One region of the Limosilactobacillus ingluviei str. Autruche 4 genome, then DNA from elsewhere that is predicted to be linked to it. Evidence: predicted binding sites of a transcription regulator. Region 1 holds the regulator's gene; the other holds the start of a gene.

Evidence for each region. The regulator LexA, encoded in region 1, represses DNA repair genes until DNA is damaged. The targets are predictions, from matches to a motif close to CNAACANNTGTTNG.
Region 2: the regulator LexA is predicted to act here: its motif matches at 3,842-3,855, upstream of uvrB (excinuclease ABC subunit UvrB).

The regions. Positions count from the first base shown of each region.
Region 1 is NZ_HE997173.1:612,042-623,304, reverse strand. It holds gene ahpC (alkyl hydroperoxide reductase subunit C) at 1-71, shown strand, start outside; gene BN54_RS03020 (FAD-dependent oxidoreductase) at 86-1,726, shown strand; gene BN54_RS03015 (GAF domain-containing protein) at 1,889-2,359, shown strand; gene BN54_RS03010 (RBBP9/YdeN family alpha/beta hydrolase) at 2,363-2,923, shown strand; tRNA gene BN54_RS03005 (tRNA-Ser) at 2,973-3,061, shown strand; gene lplA (lipoate--protein ligase) at 3,271-4,299, shown strand; gene BN54_RS02995 (chloride channel protein) at 4,372-5,628, opposite strand; gene BN54_RS02990 (hypothetical protein) at 5,747-7,222, opposite strand; gene BN54_RS02985 (hydroxymethylglutaryl-CoA synthase) at 7,382-8,539, shown strand; gene lexA (transcriptional repressor LexA) at 8,667-9,293, opposite strand; gene BN54_RS02975 (DUF896 domain-containing protein) at 9,429-9,680, shown strand; gene BN54_RS02970 (YneF family protein) at 9,754-9,981, shown strand; gene BN54_RS02965 (lysophospholipid acyltransferase family protein) at 10,017-10,655, opposite strand; gene BN54_RS02960 (tRNA1(Val) (adenine(37)-N6)-methyltransferase) at 10,746-11,263, shown strand, end outside.
Region 2 is NZ_HE997173.1:1,027,742-1,039,004, forward strand. It holds gene uvrA (excinuclease ABC subunit UvrA) at 1-1,760, opposite strand, end outside; gene uvrB (excinuclease ABC subunit UvrB) at 1,747-3,786, opposite strand; gene BN54_RS05100 (YfcC family protein) at 3,934-5,469, opposite strand; gene BN54_RS05105 (GRP family sugar transporter) at 5,677-6,537, opposite strand; gene BN54_RS05110 (ATP-binding protein) at 6,710-8,254, opposite strand; gene BN54_RS05115 (winged helix-turn-helix domain-containing protein) at 8,258-8,977, opposite strand; RNA gene ssrA (transfer-messenger RNA) at 9,099-9,472, shown strand; gene BN54_RS05120 (cation-translocating P-type ATPase) at 10,076-11,263, opposite strand, start outside.

The DNA.
Region 1 (11,263 bases):
TTTGCCCGGCTAATTGGCAACCGGGTGAAGAAACGATCAAGCCAAGTCTGGACCTGGTTGGCAAGTTATAAAAGAGGCGATGTCGATGACGGAGCGGATCTATGATTTAATTATTGTAGGTGCGGGGCCAGCTGGATTAAGTGCCGCGATTTACGCGGGCCGCGCAACTTTGGATACGTTGGTGTTGGAGGCTGAAACGGTCGGAGGGCAGGTTACGACCACGGCCATGGTCTACAACTACCCCGCGGCACCAGCAGTTGATGGTTCCCAGTTAATGCGGCAAATGCAAAGTCAGGCCCAGGATTTTGGGGTTCAAATCAAAAAGGATGCGGTGGTAGCTTGCCAACTGGCCGATGAGGTGAAAGTCCTCACGGGAGCCAGTGGGCAAACTTATCGCACGCGCAGCGTGATTTTAGCGATGGGGGCCCAACCACGTCAGGCAGGCTTTATTGGTGAAGATGCTTTTCGGGGCCGGGGGGTCGCCTATTGCTCAACGTGTGATGGGGAACTGTTTACCGGGTTGCCAGTTTTCGTGGTTGGCGGTGGTTACGCGGCGGCCGAAGAGGCAGATTTCTTGACTCGCTATGCTAAACGCGTGACCGTATTAGTGCGGGAAGGCGAATTTCAATGTCCACCGCTAACGGCGGCCCGGGCCCTTGATAATCCTCAAGTCGAAGTCCGTTATCACACGGAGATTAAGGAAGTGCATGGTGAGCAGTTCTTAACGGGGATGACCTTGGTAAACAACCAAACCGGGGTGGAAAGCACTTACCAAGTGACACCACCGGACAAGACCTTTGGGGTGTTTGTCTACGTGGGGACGCAACCCGCCACCGCCGGTTTGCCACCAACGTTAGTGCGCGACAAACACGGTTATTTAGCAGTTGACGCGCAGCAAGCGACAGCGGTTCCTGGTGTCTTCGCGGCGGGAGACCTAGTTGCTAAGCCCCTCCGGCAGATTATTACTGCGGCGGCCGATGGCGCAATGGCGGCAACCAGTGCGGAAGCTTATGTTACCGCCCTAAAGAAACGGTTGCATTTGCCTTTGCATAAGACGCCAACGGTTAAGCAGGGCCCAACCAGCAAACTGCCAACTGCGTCGACCAGTCAGCACACGGGCAAGTGGTTTACGCCGGACTTAGTAGCCCAATTGCAGCCGGTTTTATCCAAACTTACCCGGCCGGTAACCTTGCAGTTGTGGCTGACTGACAATCAAGTCAGTCAGGAACTGCGGTCGTTTGTCAGTGAATTGGTTACCCTGGATGCGCACTTAGAAATGGCTGAACAAACCGCTCCTGCCCAAGCTACGTTACTGCCGCAATTACGCTTGGTTTGTGATGGTCAGGATACGGGCCTGCATTATGCCGGCGTGCCGACCGGTCATGAATTGAATTCGTTGGTGTTGGGCTTATACAATGTGGCCGGGTCAGGCCAAACGCTTGAACCTGCCTTAAAGGAGCGGATCCAAGCGCTGCCACCAACGAAGCTGGAAATTGGTGTTTCGTTGACGTGTCATTTCTGTCCCGATGTTGTGGCCGCCTGCCAGCACATGGCGGCGTTAAATCCGGGAATTGAGGCTACCATGATTGATTTGGCCCAATTTAAAGATCTGCGGGAAGCCCGGCAGATTATGAGCGTGCCAGCGACCATGATTAATGGTGGGCCGGTAATCTTTGGCAGTCAAAGTTTGGCAGCCTTGGTAGCGGCAGTAGAAGCAGCCGATTAAATTGCAAATAAAGAATGGTCACCAGTTGCTTGCGGCATTGGTGACCATTTTTGCTGTTAAATGAAAATGCCCTCAATGAGCTTAGTTAAGATATAAGGACCAGTTTCCGTTTGCGACTGTTTGTTTTTATGATAAAATGATTAGAAAATGTGAGGTGTTAGCATGCCAGAAACCGATTATCAATTACTACAAGAACAAGCAGCAGCGCTATTAGCTGGTGAAACTGATTGGGTCGCTATGACGGCTAATCTTTCATCATTACTGTTTCATAGTTTACCGGCGGTTAATTTTGCTGGCTTCTATCGCTTGAAGGCAGGGGAGCTATTACTCGGTCCCTTTCAAGGGCGAGTAGCTTGTATGCATATTACTTTAGGAAACGGGGTCTGTGGGACCGCAGCTCAACGTCAAACGACCGTCATTGTTCCAAACGTCCATCAATTTGCTGGCCACATTGCTTGCGATAGTGCCTCAAATTCTGAAATTGTCGTTCCGGTTTTTAAAGCGGGGCAACTATGGGGCGTTTTAGATATTGATAGTCCTGAATTAGCGCGTTTTTCTGCGGCTGATCAAGCGGGACTTGAAGCTTTAGTCGCGTTATTATTCCCCGCCCCAACATCACTAACGGAGGATTAATTGATGACTGATCCAATTTACGTTGTACACGGTTATTGTGCCAACCCCGAGGCCAACTGGTTTCCTTGGCTTAAACAGCTTGGGGCGACCCAGCTGCACCGACCGGTTCACGTCGTAACGCTCCCGGAACCTGATAATCCTCGTTTGGCTGACTGGTTGGCGGCTTGTCAGTCGCAAATCTCGCAGACCGATGGGGTGACGTTAATCGGCCATTCGCTTGGTTGTATTACCACCCTACGCTTTTTGGCGCAAGCTGATGTACAGAATGTCAACTTAATTCTCGTTTCTGGTTTTGATGACCTCGTCCCTGGCCTGACAGAACTGGCACCATTTACCGCTGAATCGCTCGATTATGCTGCGATTCGGGCCAAATTAAAAGCCGCGGTCGTAATTTCGGCGCGGGATGATCATATTGTTCCATACCAGTTTACCCAACGACTGGCTACTAATTTGGCGGCGCCGTTTATTCTTTTGCCAACTGGCGACCACTTTATTACCCAAACAGGTGGCGATCGACTGCCATTACTCGAATTCTTATTAAAAAATGGTCTATCAATTAACTAAATACCCTTGCCAAAGCTAATTCTCCATGCTAAACTATAATAGTTGTCACGGAGAGTTGGCAGAGTGGTAATGCACCGGACTCGAAATCCGGCGAACCCATGTTGAATGGGCGCGCAGGTTCAAATCCTGTACTCTCCTTATTTTTAAGTTTTAAAACCGCTAGATGCTGTTAAGTCAGTATTTAGCGGTTCTTTTGTTAGGTTATCGTTACGGTGAAAAAGTCAGTCGCTTTGCCAATTTTTCGTTGGCAGGGGCTAATGTAAGGACTAAGATAAAAGGGAGCTCTTTAAGTTCTCGGTAAAAGGAAGATCTTTTTTGAATTTTAAAAAAGGAAGGAAGTGGCCAGTTTGTTCTTAATTGACACCAGTCGGCATGGCAAACCCGTTTACAATGCCATGATCAATCAATCATTAGATGCATACTTGATTAACGATTTGCGGTTAGAGGGGCATGGCTTGATCTGCTACATTAACGATCCGGCGGTCATTATCGGTCGGCACCAAAATGCCTATGCCGAAGTTAACCTGCCGTATCTAAAACGGCATGATATCCAGTTGGTGCGCCGGACCAGCGGTGGCGGGGCGGTTTATCATGACCGGGGTAATATTATCTTTGAAAACATTGTGGTGGGAGACACCACTGATTTCCGAGATTTTCAAAAAATCGGCGCGCCGATTGTGGCGGCCTTGCACGATTTGGGAGTGGCCGGCGCTGAAGTACGTGGGCGCAATGATATGGCCATTGACGGTAAAAAATTTTCAGGGATGGCCATGGTTAAAGCCAATAATGCCTATGCCGCCGGTGGCACGATTATGTTTGATTTGGATGAAACTGTGGCCCGCACGGTTTTGACGCCCGATATTGGTAAATTAGAATCCAAGGGGATTAAATCGGTTGACGCCCGGATTACGAACGTCAAGCCGCATTTGCCGGCCAAGTACCAAGCTTGGACCAGCGAGGATTTTAAGAATTACTTGCTTTGTCACATGTTTGGGGTTGAAAAATTAGCTGACATTCCGACCTATCACCTTACGGAAGCAGATTGGGCGGTAATTGACGCTCGGCAAGCCAGCCGGTTTGCTACTGATGAATGGAACTTTGGGCAAAATCCGGGTTATGAACACTATGTTTCCCACCATTTTCCGATTGGGACGGTGGCCTTCAATTTCAATGTGGTTGACCGCCACATCAGTGAAATTAAGCTGTTTGGGGACTTTTTTACCACCGGCAACCCGGCCGTGATTGAAGCGGCCTTACAGGGAGTTGAATACCACGCCGAAGCCATCAGGGCGGCATTGTCAACGGTCGATATTGAACGTAATTTAAGTTCAGTCAGTGTTGATGACTTAACCGCTTTGATAATGCGGATGCTGTAAAACGTTGCCTTGATTATAAAAGAAAGCCGCGCGTTTGTTGGGGAGTAAAGCCTAACAAACGCGCGGTTTTGTTTAATCTTTTTGTTTTTGAAATTGTTGCGCGGTCCAAGTGGCAATCGCAACCACTAAGGCCAAAGGCAGCAAGGCCGTATGGTTCATATGACAAACTTCGTAAATCATGAATAAGGCCATTAATGGCGCACTTTGCGATGCGGCCAACAGTCCGGCGGCCCCGAGGACGGCCGTTTGGCTTAGAGTTACACCACTGACCAGGGGAACGTATAAGGCGCCGATCATTAAGCCGCTGCACGCCCCCAAGGCAATTGAGGGGGTTAAAGTACCACCGTAACCGCCCCCCTTAATGGTTAATAGCGTTGCGCTGGCTTTCGCCAAGAAACCGAAGCCAAGCCAGCTGATGGCCAGCAAGGTCGCGGGATGGGTATTCATGGCTAATTGGGCCAGGCCCCGGCCATTACCACAAACCGCTGGAAAGAACATGGCAATTAAGCCGGTCAAGGCCGCAACAAGTGGGAACTGCCACAGCAATTGCCGGCCATAAGCCCGGTGCTGACTGGCTCGGTTAATGATTGCCTTAAACCCCGCGCCGAGGGCACCGTTAACCACCCCTAAGATTATCGCGAGCGGGATGATGGTCAAAGCATAGTGATGGTTGCCAGTCAGATAGTACGGGACAAAGCCCTTCGTTAATGCGCCCACCATAGTGGCAATGGCCGACATGGTAACGCTGACGGCCACGGAGCGCGGGGTGATTTTTTTGTATAGCAGTTCCAGACAAAACATGGTTCCCGTTAAAGGCGAGATATAAACGCCGGCAAACCCAGCCCCGGCTGCCGCTGCAATCAACAGGCGGCGGTCTTCCGGCGTGATTTGCCAACCGTGTTGCTGGCTCCACCGACTTAAATTGTCGGCAATCATTGCCCCGGCTTGCCGCGGTGCTAATTCACGCCCGATCGACCCCCCGGTACTGACGTAAAAGATTTGGGTGACGACATGCCCGATCGTTCGGCCAACCGGCATCCGGGTGCCCTGCATGGCGGCCTTGATGCCGACGGGGCGCCAATTGCGTTGTAGCCAGTACCAACTCAAAGCGCTAATAATTCCACCAAGCACTAGTGCGAGGAAGCGTTGGACTGGTGGGGTATGGATCGCAACGGGGACCTGGTTGTTTTCAATGAAGCCCAAAAATAAGTGTTCAACGTGGTCCAATAAGAGCCCTAATAAAAGCGATGAACTTCCCACGATTAGTCCTAACCCAACCGTTAGCACGGCCAGGTGCAGATCTTCCCGACGACTGGTGTTCCTAACCATTCTCAATTCCTCATTTCATTTGGCCGCTTAAAATGCCAAATGACTTTCTACTAAAAATATTCCGTTCACCATTGTAGCACTGCGAATTTAACCCGCCAATTTAAAATTTTAGTAAGTTTTACTCCAGGGCAAAATAACGGCAAAGGAATTGGCGGGCTGTGATGTTGCTTGGGATGAGCGGTTCGGTTGGGGTGAGGGATAAACTTTGGTGGTGGTGGCTGATTTGCAACACCGGGGTAAATGAAATGGAAAGGCCAAGTTCAATGGCAGCTTGGAGCAATTGCTGTTCTTGGACGGAATAGGTCTCTGCTAAAACCGGCACCGGGGCCGGGTTTTGGGCGAAAAGTTGATACCGCCGTTGCCCTGTGGTGATGCCGAAGTTAAGCAATTGGTGATCTGAAGTGATAAATTCAACCAACCGGCCACTCGGGGTTTTGGTAGGGGCTTGAAGCCGTTGCTGGACGGTGGCAAGCGCATGAAAGTAAGCAGCCGGGGCCTTAATGGTTTGGGCAAACTCGTGTAACTGTGCCACCAACTGGCTGCCTTCGCGTTGGACCCACGCGAAGACTTCCGTGGGGGCTTGCATGGCAACGGCATGGTTGCGTTCGCGAGAGGTGGTCAGGTCCAGCGTTGGGCGGGTCACCAGCCAGTAAGCCAAGCAAAGTTCCAGGAAATCAAGGGTTGCTGGTGCAATGCCGCTGGCCGTAAAAGGATCCAGGTCAAAGGCCCGGAATTCAAGCCGCTCGACGCCGTTTGCCAAAAGGTCGGCCAGGTCCGTTGCGCGTCCTTTTAGCCGAACGGGGCCATAAAATTCATGGAGGGAAAAGAAGCGCTGGTTGACTAGCATCGCGTTTAATTGGCGTACTTGGGCTGCTAAGCTGGCATAGGTGATCGTTTCCTCTGCAAAATTGGTATAGCCAAAATTACTGTTGCGTAAACTGCGAACGGGAGCCGAAAAGGAGACGGGGGCGCCACTGAGTTGATTGCCAGCGACCGGGCTGGACCCGAATAAGTAGGTAAATAACCACCGGTAGGCCACGAAGGCTTGGGCACATTGGAAGTAAAGCTGGTTTTGCCAAGCGATTGCCGACTCAGTAGTTGAAGTCAGATGGGCGCTTAATTGGGTTAGGAGGTGGCGATCAAACGAAAAATTAATGTGAATTCCCGTCAGCAATTCCCGGCTGGTGCCGTATTTTGCTTGTAAGTAGTCATGGTATCGGGCCACCCATGCGCGACTGTTAAATTGACCTGCAAAGTGGAGGTCTGTCGCTGAAAAAACGGGTGGCACGGATAGGGGCCATAAAAAGTCGTGATTCTTAAGGTGAGCAAGCTCAACTTCTTGAATCATGGTTAGGTTGCGGACCGCTAAACGACTGCCTTGACTAGGAGGTGCAACCATTTCAAGCATATTGTCAGCAAAGTCAGTTTTTAAATATGGATTCGTCTGCCGGGAAGAAAAGGTCGAGGGGTACGGGGCCCGACTTAGCTGGCCGGTTGCGGTTAGCCGGTGTTGTTCGCTTTCTAAGCCGAAATAGCCCTTTAGTAAATGCGGAACTAAGTGTTGCGACTGGAGAAATGACCAAATATCTGCCATTAATTTCGCCTCCCTAACGTGATAAGTAAGATCATTATACCTTTTTCTCATCTAATTTTCATTTTTAATTAATTCAACGGGCGAAAAGCAGTGATTATTTTACAAGGAACCTCGGAACCGCTAAAATTAAACCATCATGCTGAAGACGGAGGGATTATTTTGAAGATTGGGATTGATCGGCTCACCTTTGCAACGACCGAGTTGTATTTAGATTTACGCGACTTAGCGGCGGCACGCCACGTTGACCCGGATAAATATTTAATGGGGATTGGCCAAAGCCAACAGGCCGTGATTCCGCCAACCCAGGATGCGGTGACCTTGGCCGCACAAGCAGCCGCCAAAATTCCGGCCGCTGAATTAGCGCAGGTCAGCACCGTAATTGTGGCCACGGAATCTGGCGTCGATAATTCAAAGGCCGCGGCTTTGTACGTAAAGCAACTATTGGGGCTAAGCGATTTTGTCCGCACGATCGAATTAAAGGAAGCTTGTTACTCAGCCACCGCCGGCTTGCAATTTGCGAAAGGGTTGGTGGCATTGCACCCGACCGAAAAAATCTTGGTAATTGCTAGCGATATTGCTCGTTACGGGTTGCAAACTGGTGGTGAAGTTACACAAGGTGGGGGCGCGGTCGCCATGGTGGTGGCAAAAGACCCCCGCGTGTTGGAATTAGAATCGACCAGTGTTGCTTTTTCCCAAGATGTGATGGACTTTTGGCGGCCGCTGTATCGGTCAGAAGCACTGGTTGATGGGAAATATTCGACCCAAGTCTACATTGATTTCTTCCAAGCTTGTTGGCAACGGTACCGGCAATTGACTGGGGTGACGCTTGATGATTTTGCTGGCTTCTTATTCCACTTGCCGTTTACTAAGATGGGCAAGAAGGCCTTGGCTAGTGAGTTAGGCGATCGTGATGATCAAGTTGCCCAGCGTTTTTGGGCGGTGTTGCAAGCCAGCCAGGTTTATAGCCGCCGGGTCGGTAATCTTTACACGGGGTCGTTGTACCTAAGCTTGCTTTCGGCGCTTAATCACGGTCAGTTGCAAGCGGGTAATCGTTTGGGCCTGTTTAGCTATGGCTCGGGTGCTGAAGGAGAATTTTTGACGGGCCGGCTTGTTGATGGCTTTGCGGCGGCCCTGGAACGGCCCGATGCAATGCTTGATCAACGGCGGCAAGTCAGTGTTGCAGAATATGAAACCTTATTCAATCAGCACTTAGGCTTGCAAAGTCAGGATTGTACCTTTGATTTGTCAGACAGCCAAGCCCCGTTTGTCCTGGCAGGCCAACAAAACCACCAACGTCAATATCAACGGCGGGGCTAGAAAACTAGAAAAAGCGGCTGGAAAAAAGTCTTAAAATTTCAAAAAGCGCTAGAAATCACGTTCCTGAAAACGTTGATTTCTAGCGCTTTGTTGTTACTTTCTAGACGCTAGCCGAAAAGCTAGTTCTCTAAAAAATACTGTCTCGGAATAAACCAATCACCCGCCCCAAAATCCGAACATCGTCTAAAATGATCGGGTCCATTTGGTCGTTTTCTGGTTCTAAGCGGTAGTAGTGAGCTTCTTTGTAGAACCGCTTGCAAGTAACTTCGTTTTCCGTGGTCATGGCGATGACTACATCCCCGTTATTGGCAGTTTCTTGCTGACGAACAATGACCTTATCGCCGTTTAAAATGCCCATGTTGATCATACTGTTTCCCTTAATCGTCAACATGAACAAATCATCATTGTCTTGGATCGTTGGTGGAACGGGGTAGTAGTCAGTGGCATCTTCAATTGCCAAAATCGGCTGGCCGGCCGCTACGACCCCTAAAAGAGGAATTTCGTGTTGGTGCGGCTTAATGCCGATGGCGCTAAGGCCTTCTTGGGTAATTTCTAAGGCCCGGGGTTTAGCCGGGTCTTTTTGTAAGTAGCCCCGTTTGATTAAGCGGTTAATGTGGCCGTGAACCGTAGAAGTTGATGACAAACCAACTGCATCGCAAATTTCACGGATGGTCGGCGGATAGCCCTGATTGGTAACTTGTTGATGGATAAACGCTAGCACTTCTAATTGCTTGGGTTCGGAATTTCGTGGCATAGTACTTCGCTCCTTTTTTTAATTATCTTACCATATAAGAATTGATTTGTAAAACATGCGTTCGCAAGTTTGGCTGCTTGTATTTAATGGTAATTTTGGGTATGCTAAAATTGATTCGTAAGGGAGTTGATGAGCATGACGGAATCAAAAGAACAAGACCAATTATTAAAACGAATTAACGAATTGGCCCATAAAAACAAAACGGAGGGCTTGACTCCGGCTGAAAAAGCAGAACGCAAAAAATTGCGGGATCAGTATTTAAAGAATTTTCGGGCGGCGTTCCGTTCCAACATCGAAATGATGCAAATCTTTGATAAAAATGGTAAAGAGGTGACCCCAGAAAAGGTGAAAGCCATTCAACGTAAAAAGGGGTTGCGGGATGATTAAATTAAAATTAGGCTTTTAAAATTCTCCCGAATTGTGTAACATAGATATGATTTAAACAAAGGGGGAAAAGACAGTGGGTCTGACAATTGCTTTAGTAATTTTGGCTTTACTGGTTGGGATTGCCATTGGTTTCTTTGGGGCACGGCGCTACATGGAAAACTACTTGCGGAACAATCCGCCAATTTCGGCTGACATGTTGCGGACGATGATGTTGCAAATGGGCCAAAAGCCATCGGACAAGAAGTTGCACCAAATGATGCAAACGATGAAGAGCCAAGCTAAGAAAGCTAATAAAAAGTAATAAAAAAAGCGGCGTTTCCGCCGCCTTTTTTATTACTAAAATTGATCATCAGATGGTTTTGGTGGCATCTGGTATTTAAAGGTCGGGTCCAATTGTTGGTCTAACTGGTCAAAAGCGGCTTGAATCGTCTGCTCCATTTCGGCGAGCTTTTCGTCATTTAATTTCATTTTGCGGTCGATTGTGATTGGTTCCCCGATCGCAATTTTGCGTGGATGACGCGCAAAGAGTTGTTTAAATGACAACGGCCCTTGATAGACTGCTGGCACCAAAGGTACACCGGCCAACTTTGCGATTACAAGCGCCCCGCCCTTTAGCTTCGCGGAATAACGAGAACCGGTTGGGAAGATAATGGTCGCCAAGTCGGTTTGCTTCAGAATGCGGACCGGGGTTTTAACGGCCGACGGACCAGGGTTAGCTCGGTTGACGGGAAAAGCGTTTAATTTCCGTAAAAACCAATTAGCCAGCGGCTTTTGGAAAAGTTCTTCTTTGGCCATAAAGGCAAATTTTTTAGGAAAAATGGCCAGCGCCAATAGCACGGGATCCATCCATGAGCGATGGGGAGCAATTAAAATGTAATTTCCGGCCGGTAAATGCTCCTTACCGGTAATAATTGGTCGCCCGTTGATCAAATTTAAGAAGGGTTGGACCAAATGAACTAAAAAACTGTATAGCATTGATAAACCTCACCAATAATTTTTTATCTTGGAATATTCTTAGTCTAGTATGAAGAATCACAGTCGATTATGCAAGCAAGCGGAGGAAAAATGAACGAGGAAGCATTACTCAAAGCCAACGAGCGCATTGATGCGCTAAGTGCCCAAGGCATTCGAATTATTCAGAGTCCGGAAGTGTTTGCCTTTTCTCTGGATGCGGTGTTGTTAGCTGATTTTGTGCGTCCTAATCGCAAAAGTAAGCTGCAAACCGTAGATCTTTGTGCGGGGAATGGGGCGATTGGCCTCTTTTTAAATCGAAAGTTAGGCGGGCACATTACAGAAGTCGAGTTGCAAACGCGCTTAGCGGACATGGCCGAACGCAGCGTGGCTTTAAATCAGCTGACGGAACGCTACACCGTCATTAATGCGGATGTAAAGGACATTTACGAATATCTGTCAAAGGATTCAGCGGACATTGTTGTATGCAATCCGCCGTACTTTAAGGATTTACCCACCAGCGAAAAAAATCCGAATCCCCACTTGGCTTTGGCCCGGCACGAAATTGCCATTGATTTAGCTGGTATCGTAGCGAAAATGAGTGGGCTGTTAAAAATGAATGGGAAAGCTTA
Region 2 (11,263 bases), 420 kb from region 1:
TTGCGCGAGCGCATAATCTGCTTGGGAGTACCGGCGGCCATGACCTGGCCCCCCTTTTCCCCGGCCCCGGGGCCAATGTCAATGATGTAATCGGCCGCCCGCATCGTATCCTCGTCGTGTTCGACCACAATCAAGGTATTGCCCAGGTCACGCATCTTTTTTAAGGAGGCAATCAAGCGGTCATTATCGCGTTGGTGCAACCCAATCGATGGTTCATCCAAGACGTACATCACCCCGGACAGATTCGACCCGATCTGGGTGGCCAGCCGGATCCGCTGGGCTTCACCCCCCGACAGGGTCCGGGCCGCTCGGGAGAGAGTTAAATAGTCAACCCCGACGTTTTGCATAAAGCTGAGCCGGTCGATGATCTCCTTTAAGATCGGCCGGGCAATTTCTTGTTGGGCCGGCGTCAAGTTCAGGTTGCTAAAGAAAGCCAGTTCCTGGCTGATCGGCAGGTCGCTGACCTCCCCGACGTTGCGGTCATTGATCTTGACTGCCAGGGCCCGTTCATTTAAGCGGTAGCCGTGGCAGGTCGGGCACGGCAATTCGGTCATGTACTTGCGCATCTGTTCGCGAGTAAAGTCGGAATTGGTCTCCCGGTAACGGCGGCTGACGTTGTTGACCACCCCTTCAAAGGGCACGTCGACGTCCCGGACACCACCAAAGTCATTCTCGTAGTGGAAGTGGAAGGTCGTATCCCCATTGCCATACAGCAATTGCTTTTGTTGGGCCGCGGGCAGCTGGTCAAACGGGGTATCCAGGTCAATCCCGGCTGACGCACAGAATTGGGCCAGCATTTCTGGGTAGTACTTGGAAGAAATCGGGTTCCACGGTTCCAAAGCGCCCTGGGCCAACGTTTTGGTCCGGTCAGGGATCACCAGATCTTCGTCAACTTCCAGCTTCAATCCCAAACCTTCGCAGGCTGGACACGCCCCAATCGGCGCATTAAAGGAGAAGAGGCGCGGTTCCAATTCGCCAACTGTAAACCCACAGATTGGGCAGGCATACTGTTCAGAAAAGAAGAGCGGCGCTTCCCCAATCACATCCACGGTGACGTAGCCGCCACTCAACCGCAAGGCCGCTTCCAAGGAATCAAACAGGCGCGAACGAATCCCGTCCTTGACCACGATCCGATCGACGACGACGTTGATCTGGTGCTGCTTGTTTTTATCCAATTCGGGCGCTTCTTCAATGTCGTAGGTCTCACCATCGACTTGGACCCGGACGAAACCGTCTTTTTTGATCTGTTCAAAGACCTTCTTTTGGGTCCCCTTCTTATCGCGCACCACCGGGGCCAAAATTTGCAGCTTGCTTCGTTCGGGCAGTTCCAGGATCCGGTTGACCATCTGTTCCGGGGACTGACTGGAAATCGGAATGTGATCGTTCGGGCAGATGGGGGTGCCGACCCGGGCCCACAACAGCCGTAAGAAGTCATTGATTTCAGTGACCGTCCCGACCGTCGAGCGCGGGTTGTGCGACGTCGTCTTCTGGTCGATCGAAATGGCCGGCGACAAGCCATCGATCGAATCAACATCCGGCTTGTCCATTTGACCGAGGAACTGCCGGGCGTAAGCCGACAGACTTTCCACGTAGCGGCGCTGGCCTTCCGCGTATAGGGTATCAAAGGCCAAGGAGCTCTTGCCCGACCCCGATAAACCCGTAATTACGACCAGTTTATTCTTCGGAATGGTTACATCAATGTTTTTGAGGTTGTGGGCCCGGGCCCCTTTAATCACAATTTTGTTGTTAGTGTTTGCCACGGTTGGTTTGTCCCTGTCCTTTCTGTTGTGCCGTTAATTCCATAATCGTATCCCGCAGGGTCGCCGCTTGTTCAAAGTCCAAGCGCTTGGCCGCCGCGCGCATCTGCTCAGTCAGTTCCGCCAGCATTTGGGCTTGGGCTTCGGCCGTTAAGCGGCCGAAGTCTTGGGCGGTAAATTCAGCCGACTGATCGGCTTCGGTGTCTTCCACCTTCTTGACCGCGGAAATCGCCTCTTGAATGGGCTTAATGATCGTCTTAGGGGTGATCCCATGCTTTTGGTTATAAGCTTCTTGGATTGTCCGCCGCCGCTTGGTCTCATCAATGGCTTTTTGCATCGAATCGGTAATCGTATCGGCGTACATGATTACCGCCCCGTGGGCGTTTCGGGCAGCCCGCCCGATGGTTTGGATCAAGGAGCGTTCATTACGCAAAAAGCCTTCCTTATCGGCATCCAAGATCGCCACCAGGGAAACTTCGGGAATATCCAGCCCTTCCCGCAGCAAATTGATCCCCACCAAGACGTCAAACTTGCCCAAGCGCAAGTCGCGGATAATCTGGGTCCGCTCCAGGGTCTTAATGTCAGAGTGAAGATATTTGACCTTCAGGCCGAGGTCCTTGAGGTAATCCGACAAGTCCTCGGACATCTTCTTGGTTAAGGTCGTCACCAGCACCCGTTCGTGCTTTTCAATCCGCTGGTTGATCTCCCCGACCAGGTCGTCAATTTGCCCCATGATCGGCCGGACTTCAACCGTTGGATCCAACAGCCCGGTCGGCCGGATGATTTGTTGTACCACCTGGTCGGTTTGGGCTTCTTCGTACGGGCCCGGCGTGGCGGACATGTAAATGACCTGGTGAACGTGCGATTCAAATTCCCCCAGGGTCAACGGCCGGTTATCCAGGGCCGAGGGCAGGCGAAAACCGTAGTCGATCAGCTGCTGCTTGCGGGCCTTGTCCCCATTGTACATCCCCCGCACCTGCGGCATTGTCTGGTGGGATTCGTCGACGACCAATAAGAAATCCTTGGGGAAGAAGTCCAGAAGGGTATACGGCGGCTCGCCCGGTTGCCGGCGGTCCATGTAGCGGGAATAATTTTCGATCCCGTTGGTGTAGCCCATCTCGCGCATCATTTCAATATCATAAGTGGTCCGTTGTTTGAGGCGTTGGGCTTCCAAGAGCTTACCGGCCTTTTCGAACTTGGCCACCTGGGTATTCATATCCGCTTCGATTTCTGGCAGAGCGACGTCCATGATTTCCTCACTGGTCAAGAAGTGGGTCGCCGGGAAGATCGAAACGTGCTCCAAATCACCGATCACTTCCCCAGTCAAGGCATCGACTTCCCGAATCCGGTCGATCTCGTCACCAAAAAATTCGACCCGCAGGGCCTTTTCCTCCCGCGAAGCCGGGAAGATTTCCACCACGTCACCCCGAACCCGGAACCGGCCGCGCTGAAAATCAATGTCGTTGCGGTCAAATTGAATCGTCACCAATTCACGCAGCAGGCGGTCGCGGCTGATTTCCTGTCCAACCCGCAGGGAGACGACGTGATTTTGGTATTCAGCCGGTGACCCCAGCCCAAAGATGCTGGAGACGGAAGCCACCACGATCACATCGTTGCGTTCCAACAGCGAAGACGTCGCCGAGTGGCGCAGTTGGTCAATTTCATCGTTAATCGAGGCGTCCTTTTCAATGTAAGTATCACTGGACGGGACGTAGGCTTCCGGTTGGTAGTAATCATAGTAAGAAACAAAGTATTCCACCGCATTGTGGGGGAAGAACTTTTTCATTTCCCCGTATAATTGTCCCGCCAAGGTCTTGTTGTGCGACAAGATCAACGTGGGTTTATTGACGTTTTTAATCACATTGGAAATCGTGAAGGTCTTCCCGGTCCCGGTCGCCCCCAACAGAATTTGGGCCTTGCGCCCGGCTTCAACTCCCTTGGTCAAAGTGGCAATTGCTTCGGGCTGATCCCCGGTTGGCTGGTAGTCGGCGACCAGGTCAAACTGCTGGTCCGCTTGACGATAAATCATGGCATCAATCCCCCATTTTCACATCAATATGCTTTGCTTTATCTAGTGTAGCACGCGAACGTGCTTTCCTAAAACAAATTGGCTGGTTGCAGCAGAAATTTCCCGGGAAATAAAAAAACAGCCGGTCGCAACCAGCTGTTGGCTCAATTAGGCGAGCCAGACTTCGCCGACTAACAGCATCGCCCCAAAGACGAGGACGAAGACCACGACCGGCCACACGAAGCGGACCCAGTGGGAGTACTTCATATCAAGCATTTGCAGGGTGGCCATCACTAACCCGGTCGGTGCCAAGAAGAGCATTGCGTACTGCCCGAGTTGGTAGGCCGTGACCACGATGTAACGTGGAATTTCGACCGTGTCGGCCAGCGGGGCCATGATCGGCATGGCTAAAACGGCCAGCCCGGATGAGGATGGCACGATGAAGCCCAGGACAAAGAAGATCAGCATCATCACAATGATGAAGAGCGAACCTGACATGTGTTCGACCAGTTTCGTTGATTGGTAAAGGATCGTGTCGGAAATGTAGCCGTTGTTTAAGACCAGATTGATCCCACGGGCCAACCCGATGATCATCGAAACCCCGACCAGACTGGCAGAACCATTGGTAAAGGCATCCACGACCCGCTTTTCGCCCAGACCGTTTTTGCCAAAGCAATTCAAGAAGATGATGATAATGGCAATCGTCAAGAAGGAGGCCGCCATGTTCGGGAAGCCCCATCCCTTCGCCATCACGCCCCAAATCATCATCGGGAAGGCGACGGCAAACAGGGTCAAAGTAATTTTCTTTTTCCAGTCAAAGGCTGGCGAAACGGCATCGCTTTCCATTGACCACATCGCATCAAAGGCTTCATGGTCTTCGTAGGTGTAAGAGAAGGTCGGATCGGCTTGAACCTTGCGGGCATACCAATGCAAGTACAAGGTCACGAAAACCGCTGCCACGCCCAGCCCGATCACCCGGCCGAGCAAACCTTGGGTAAAGTTGGTCCCCGCGGCGTTGGAAGCAATCACGACGGAGAACGGGTTGATCGTCGAAAAGGTCGTCCCCACCGAACTGGCCAGGAAAATTGCCCCGACACAGACGATGGAGTCGTAGCCCATCGCTAAGAACACGGGAACCAGGATGGGGTAGAAGGCCACCGCTTCTTCTTCAATTCCACACAGGGTTCCCCCAAGCATCAGCAGGATAGCCACTAAGAAGACCAGGGCAAATTCGCGCCCCTTCGTCTTTTTGGTTAGGGCCATCAGCCCCGCTTCAAAGGAGCCTGATTCCTTAACGACCCCAATCAAGCCCCCCAAAACAAAAATAAAGATCATAATATCAACAGCTTGCATTGTCCCCTCGACCATACTGGTGAAGACACTATACAAGCTAGCAGGGTGCTGCTTAAGGCGTTGGTAGGTATTCGGGATCGAAACGGGCTTGGCAATTGCCCCGGACGTAAACTGATTGATGTCAATTTTGACGTTCAACTTATCCAGGGTCTTTTGCGTTGCCGGCAACGTTTCCTTGCTCCCGGTTGGCGAAGTAACTTGAAGATGATTATTAGTGTATTGCAGCTTGGAATAGCTCCCGGCCGGAACTACCCAGGTCAGCATCACCGCAATCACCGTCAGAAAGAATAAAATGGTGAAGGCGCCAGGCATCTTAAGCTTCCAGCGCGGCTTCGGTGCTGTGGAATCCATTGAAATCCCCCTCTCAAACTGTTAATTCCACTTCTTATTTTAGAAACCGCTTACAAGTTGCTTCTCGTTAGATAGCGCTTGTTCGTAAATTCACGCAAAATACTGGGCGAGCAGCGCTTTTGACTACTCCTAACTTCAAAAAACTTCAAAAAAAATCAAAACAAAAAAGTCAGGTCGCCCCGCAACCTGACTTGATTAATCATCAAATTAAGCAAAGATCGTGCAAATGCTCCCGATCACGATCAGGGCAATCCCGGCGACCGTAAACTTCATTTCGTGGGCACTCTTGTGTTCATGCAACAGCAAAATCCCCCCGAAAGTGGCAATAATCACGTTTAATTGGGTAAAGATGAAGGCCGTGTTGCTCCCCAGTTCGCGGGCCGCAAAGATGTAGGCAAAGGCCGCAATCCCCCAGGACAGGCCCCCAAGAATGTTGAGGTAGTTTTCCTTTTGCTTCCAGTTGGCCCCCTTCGTGGCAATCGTCGCGTACAACGAAGCCCCGATGAAGATCCCGAGCACTTCTGGCAGGAAGACCCCGACCGGATCTTGGCTCTTAACCAACGGCAAGTTCGGGAACGTCGAATAAATCCAGTACCCGACCGTCGTCATCAGCAAGAATAAAAAGTTCGCTGTAGTTACTTTCTTCTCTGATTGCCCATCGGAAACCGAGGTCATCAAAGCCCCGATCACCACGATGATCAAGGCGATGAAGCCAATGATCAGAGCCTTGACCCCCGACCATTGGCCCAGGAACAAGACCCCAATGATTGAGTTCCCAACCAGTTGGAAGACCGTCGAGAGCGGAATCGTGTTAGAAACCCCCATCCGCTTAAAGGAAACGAATTGGCCCACTTGGGCGGTTGACCACAGGGCCCCACAAACTAACGAAAAGAGGAAGGCCGCTAACGACACCTGCGGCCGCATGATCAAAAAGGCAATGATGCCGACAATTGACGCGCCGGCCCCAATCCCAAAGGTTTGGTTTGCCGATGAACCACCAATCTTACCGGTAATGATTGGCATGAACCCCCAGCCTAACGCTGGAATCAATGCAATTAAATAAGCCATGTAAAAAACTCTCCTATAAAAAATCAATTCTCTCTTGTCCCGGTGCGGGACGTCTGGCTAAAACCGGTCGCAACCGGTTTCATCGTTTTGAAATTAAAAAGCGCCGGTTGTTACCAATCAGTGCTTTTTGAAAACGTTTATCATTTTACCGGAAGTGTCAATCGATTGCAAATCATTTATCGCTTTCATTCCCATTTTCATGGTTTTTCTTCACCCCGGTGTGGGGCGCCGATTGCCGGTCCGGGAAGAATAAGGTGAAGGTCGTGCCGTGGTTTAAGCGCGATGTCACGCGGATTTTCCCACCGTGGAGCTTCACTAATTGATGAACGATTGCCATGCCGATCCCCGACTCCCCATACTTGGTGCTCATCCGCGACCGATCAGCTTTATAGAAGCGTTCCCAGATGTGGGCGACCTGCTCGTCGGTCATCCCAATCCCGGTATCTTGGACGGTAAACTCGGTCCCATGCGACACCAAGCGGCCGCCGATCGTAATTGTCCCATGGTCGGTAAACTGAATCGCATTTTGAATAATGTTGAACAGGATCTGGACAAAGCGGTCGTAATCCGCGTAGACCCGCAGCTCTGGCGGCGCGGTCACCACCAACTGGTTGTCCTTAGCTGCGGCTTTTTTGGTCAGTTGATCGCGGAGGTTGGTAATGACTGCCCCCGCGTCAAAGACCTTGCGATTCAAAGAAATCTGGTTGGTCCGGATCTTTTCGTAGTTTAAGTTGTCGTTGACCAAGCGGATCAAGCGCTTGGTATCGCGCTGCATCAGTTCAATGCTATGCTTCTTTTCGTCTTCGGGGATCACGTCGTAAGCCAAGCCCTCTAAAATCCCGTTAATGGTAGTTAAGGGGGTCCGCATCTCGTGGGCGGCATTCGCCAGAAACTGCTGGCGCCGCTCCTCTTGTTCCTTGATTTCCTCTTGGGATTCCTGCAGCGAACGGGCCATCACGTTAAAATTATGGCTGAGTTCGTCCAGTTCATCTTTTTGCCGGTTTTCGAGGTGAATATTGTAGTCCCCGCGGGCCACCTGGCGGGTCGCTTTGTTCATAGCGTCAATCCGCCGGGTCAAGGAGCGCGAAACAAAGAAGGAGATCACCAAAGCGACTAACACCGCAATTAAAAAGGAGATCAACAAGTCATTGATGATTTGATTCATATTTTCACGCATCGTCGAAGTAAAGGTGCCAATGGCTACGGCCGCGACTAGCTTTCCCTTGTAAAAGTAGGGTTTGATGACCGTTGTCATCTCGGGCGGAGCCACGAGCTTCTCATCCTTGGACGAATGGGGCGTCGTTTGCTTGATGGTCACTTTTTTAGTAGTCTTAGCCACATTCGCCCGCTTTTGAATGGCTTGCCCCGTTTTAATCGTTTGCCACTCTTTTGCGCTGATGGTCGGAATATAATCAGGCTCGTTAGTGTAGCGCAAGGCGTGCTTGCCATCATAAATGGCAAACTTCACGTGCTGACGGATCAGCATCCGGGCCTTGGAGTCGACCTGGCTCTTTTCGATCCCGACAATCTGCCCGGTCTTTTTGTTAAAAATGATTTCATCATCATTGATCAAACTGTCCGCATTTTGCGACAGTTGCCGCCACGTATTCAAGTACACCGTCCGGTTGGTGATCCCGACAAACGAAATCGTCAACGTGGTACACAAGACCACCACGACCACCAGGATCCCCAACATTTGTCGCCATACTAAGCGCATCGGTTAACCCTCGATATCAGAATCATCAAACTTGTAACCCACGCCCCACACCGTTTGGATCACCTTGGGGCCAACCTTTTCCATCTTTTGGCGCAACTTCTTGATATGCGCATCGACCGTTCGTTCATCCCCGTAAAATTCATAGTTCCAGACTAATTGGAGTAATTGTTCCCGGGTAAAGACCTGCTTGGGTTTGGAAGCCAGGGCCTTCAACAGGTCAAATTCCTTCGGCGTCAGGTCGTGAATCTGCTTATCGTTTAAGAAGGCTTCCCGGGTCTTGACGTTCATCTTAAAGTGAGCGGTTTGGACGTCAAAATCGCTGGTAACCTTCGAGGCCCGTTGGGTGATTTGCCCCAGTTGAGCCCGCCGGTAAAGGGCCTTGATCCGCGCAATCAGCGTAATCGGTGAGAAGGGCTTGGTAACGTAATCGTCCGCCCCCATTTCCAAGCCCAGCACTTGGTCGGATTCGGAATCACGGGCCGTCAGCATAATAATCGGCACCGTCGGGGAAACCCGCCGGATGTCGGCCGCCACTTGCATCCCGTCTTTTTTCGGCAGGTTCAAGTCCAAGAGGACGATATCGATCGTTTCGTGGTCCTTTTCGTATACTTCAACGGCGGCTTCGCCATCGTAGGCAAATTCCGCCTCCCACTTCTCCTTTTTAAAGAACATCCCCATCATTTCGCAGACGGATTGGTTGTCTTCAATCATCAGAATTTTCATGAATAATTTCCTCCGTTAGTAAATTTGCATCTATTATAACCAGGAAACCGTGATTTTTTAGTGAATTCCAAAAAGTTGAAATAAAGCTTAAACTTCTGTATACTGTTTGTAACCTAATTTTGGGGATGTTTTTTGGATTCGACGGGTATAGGTCGAGTTCTAATTGCGTTTGAAGGTGGCGCTTGTTAAAACGCTCAGTTTTTAAATTATAACTGCAAACAATAATTCACAATCCTACGCATACGCTGCCTAACCGGTAAGCATGCGTAAATCCGGCCGGGCTCGTCCATGGTGCGGTACCGGGTTTCATTAGCAGTGGACTTACGTTGGTGGCCTCAGCTGGTGGTCAGCAAAAGAGATCTTCCCAGCTCGCCTGCCATGTTAGCCTTGATTAGCGGCGCTTTGGCAGGTTAAATTCAAATAGTTGATCTATGAGCGTAGAGGTTAGGATGGCGATATGCTCGGACAGGGGTTCGACTCCCCTCATCTCCATTTTTAAAGCTTTCAGGAATGTTGAACGGTGGTTAAAACGCCGGTAGCTCAACATTCCTGTTTTTGTTTGCACAGGTAAAAACAGGATTTTACAACAAAAGTGCGGACAATCTACGGACAACATAGTAGCAAAAAAAGCCACCCCGCCGCAGCGTGATGACCATGAGAAACAGCGCATCGCAGCTACCTAACTACGAGCGCTGAAGCATTGCTTTTTGATTGTGGTACTATTTCGGCAGGGCTTTCACCACTCACTTCAAAAGCCACTTAACGAGCCCACTAGGCACGAACAAGATAACAACACACCCATGAAACATGGAAGGTACCTCCTTCCTACACAAGTCCGGGTCGTGACTCCCGGCTTAAAGTGTGCGTAGCTATTGTACATGTTTTTTTACGTGCTAGAATATGAGTAACAAGATAATTACACCAGTGTGCAGTTTGGCGTCGTGAACCAAACACCAGCTGGTCCGGGCCTCCTTTCAGGGGCCCTTTTTTGTTGGCCAAATACATATTGGAAAAGCAAAAACGGCTGCCAAACTGGCAACCGTTGCTGTTTAATCATCTTCTGCCAATAACCGCTGTTTGCCCCCGGTAACGAACTGCTTAGGCCTGCGTTTTCCGCCGGCTAGGGGCTGGCCAACGCCGTTGGACCACCTTCACCCCTTCGACCACCGCAACCATCAACAGCCCGGCGCAAGCGACGATCGCCCACTGGTGGCCATCCAGGTGCGTCGTGTGGAAAATTCCGTTCAGCTGTGGCACGGCCACCGTGGCGATCAGAGCCAAGGCTGAAACAACAATCGCCCCATTGAAGGCCCGGTTGGCCAGGCTCGTGCGGGTAAAGACCGTTCCATGCAGCGATTTGCAGTTAAAGGCGTGAACCAATTGAATCAGACCTAACGTAATGTAGGCCATCGTCAAGGCATCAGCGTGGGCCAGGGCACTGTTAGCGTGAATTGGGAAGGTCAGCCCGCACCAGTAGACGCCTAAGGTCAATGCCCCTTCCAAGAGGCCCTGGTAGATGATATTGACCCCGGTGCCGTTAGACAAGAAGCTGGCGTGCAAGCCGCGGGGCGCTTGCTTCATCACGTCCCCTTCAGCTGGCTCGACCCCTAGGGCAATCGCTGGGAAAGTATCGGTTACCAGATTGATCCATAAAATTTGAACCGGCAGCAAAATCGACCAGTTCATGATCGTCATGACAAAGAGGGTCAAGACCTCACCGAGGTTAGCTGATAGCAGGTACTGAATTGCCTTTTGGATGTTGGCAAAGACCTTTCGTCCTTCCCGCACCGCTGCGATAATTGTCGCAAAGTTGTCATCAGCCAGCACCACGTCAGCGGCGTTCTTGGAAACTTCCGTCCCGGTGATCCCCATCCCCACGCCGATGTCGGCTGCCTTGAGGGCCGGCGCATCATTGACCCCGTCCCCGGTCATTGCCACCACCTTATTGTGGGCCTGCCAGGCCTTGACGATCCGGACTTTGTGTTCCGGCGCCACCCGGGCGTAGACGTGGTACTTAGCGACGGTGGCCCGCAATTCCTCATCGCTGAGCTGGTTTAATTCTGCCCCAGTAATCGCGCCATCTTCATCGCCGGGCGTCAAAATCCCCAGGCGCTGGGCAATTGTTTGGGCCGTCACCTTGTGATCCCCCGTGATCATCAGCGGCCGAATCCCTGCCTGCTTAGCTTCGGCAATCGCCGCCTTAACTTCCGGACGTGGCGGGTCGATCATCCCGGTCAAGCCGATAAAGATCAAGTGCTGTTCACCGGTTTGGCTGGTCAGGTCCGC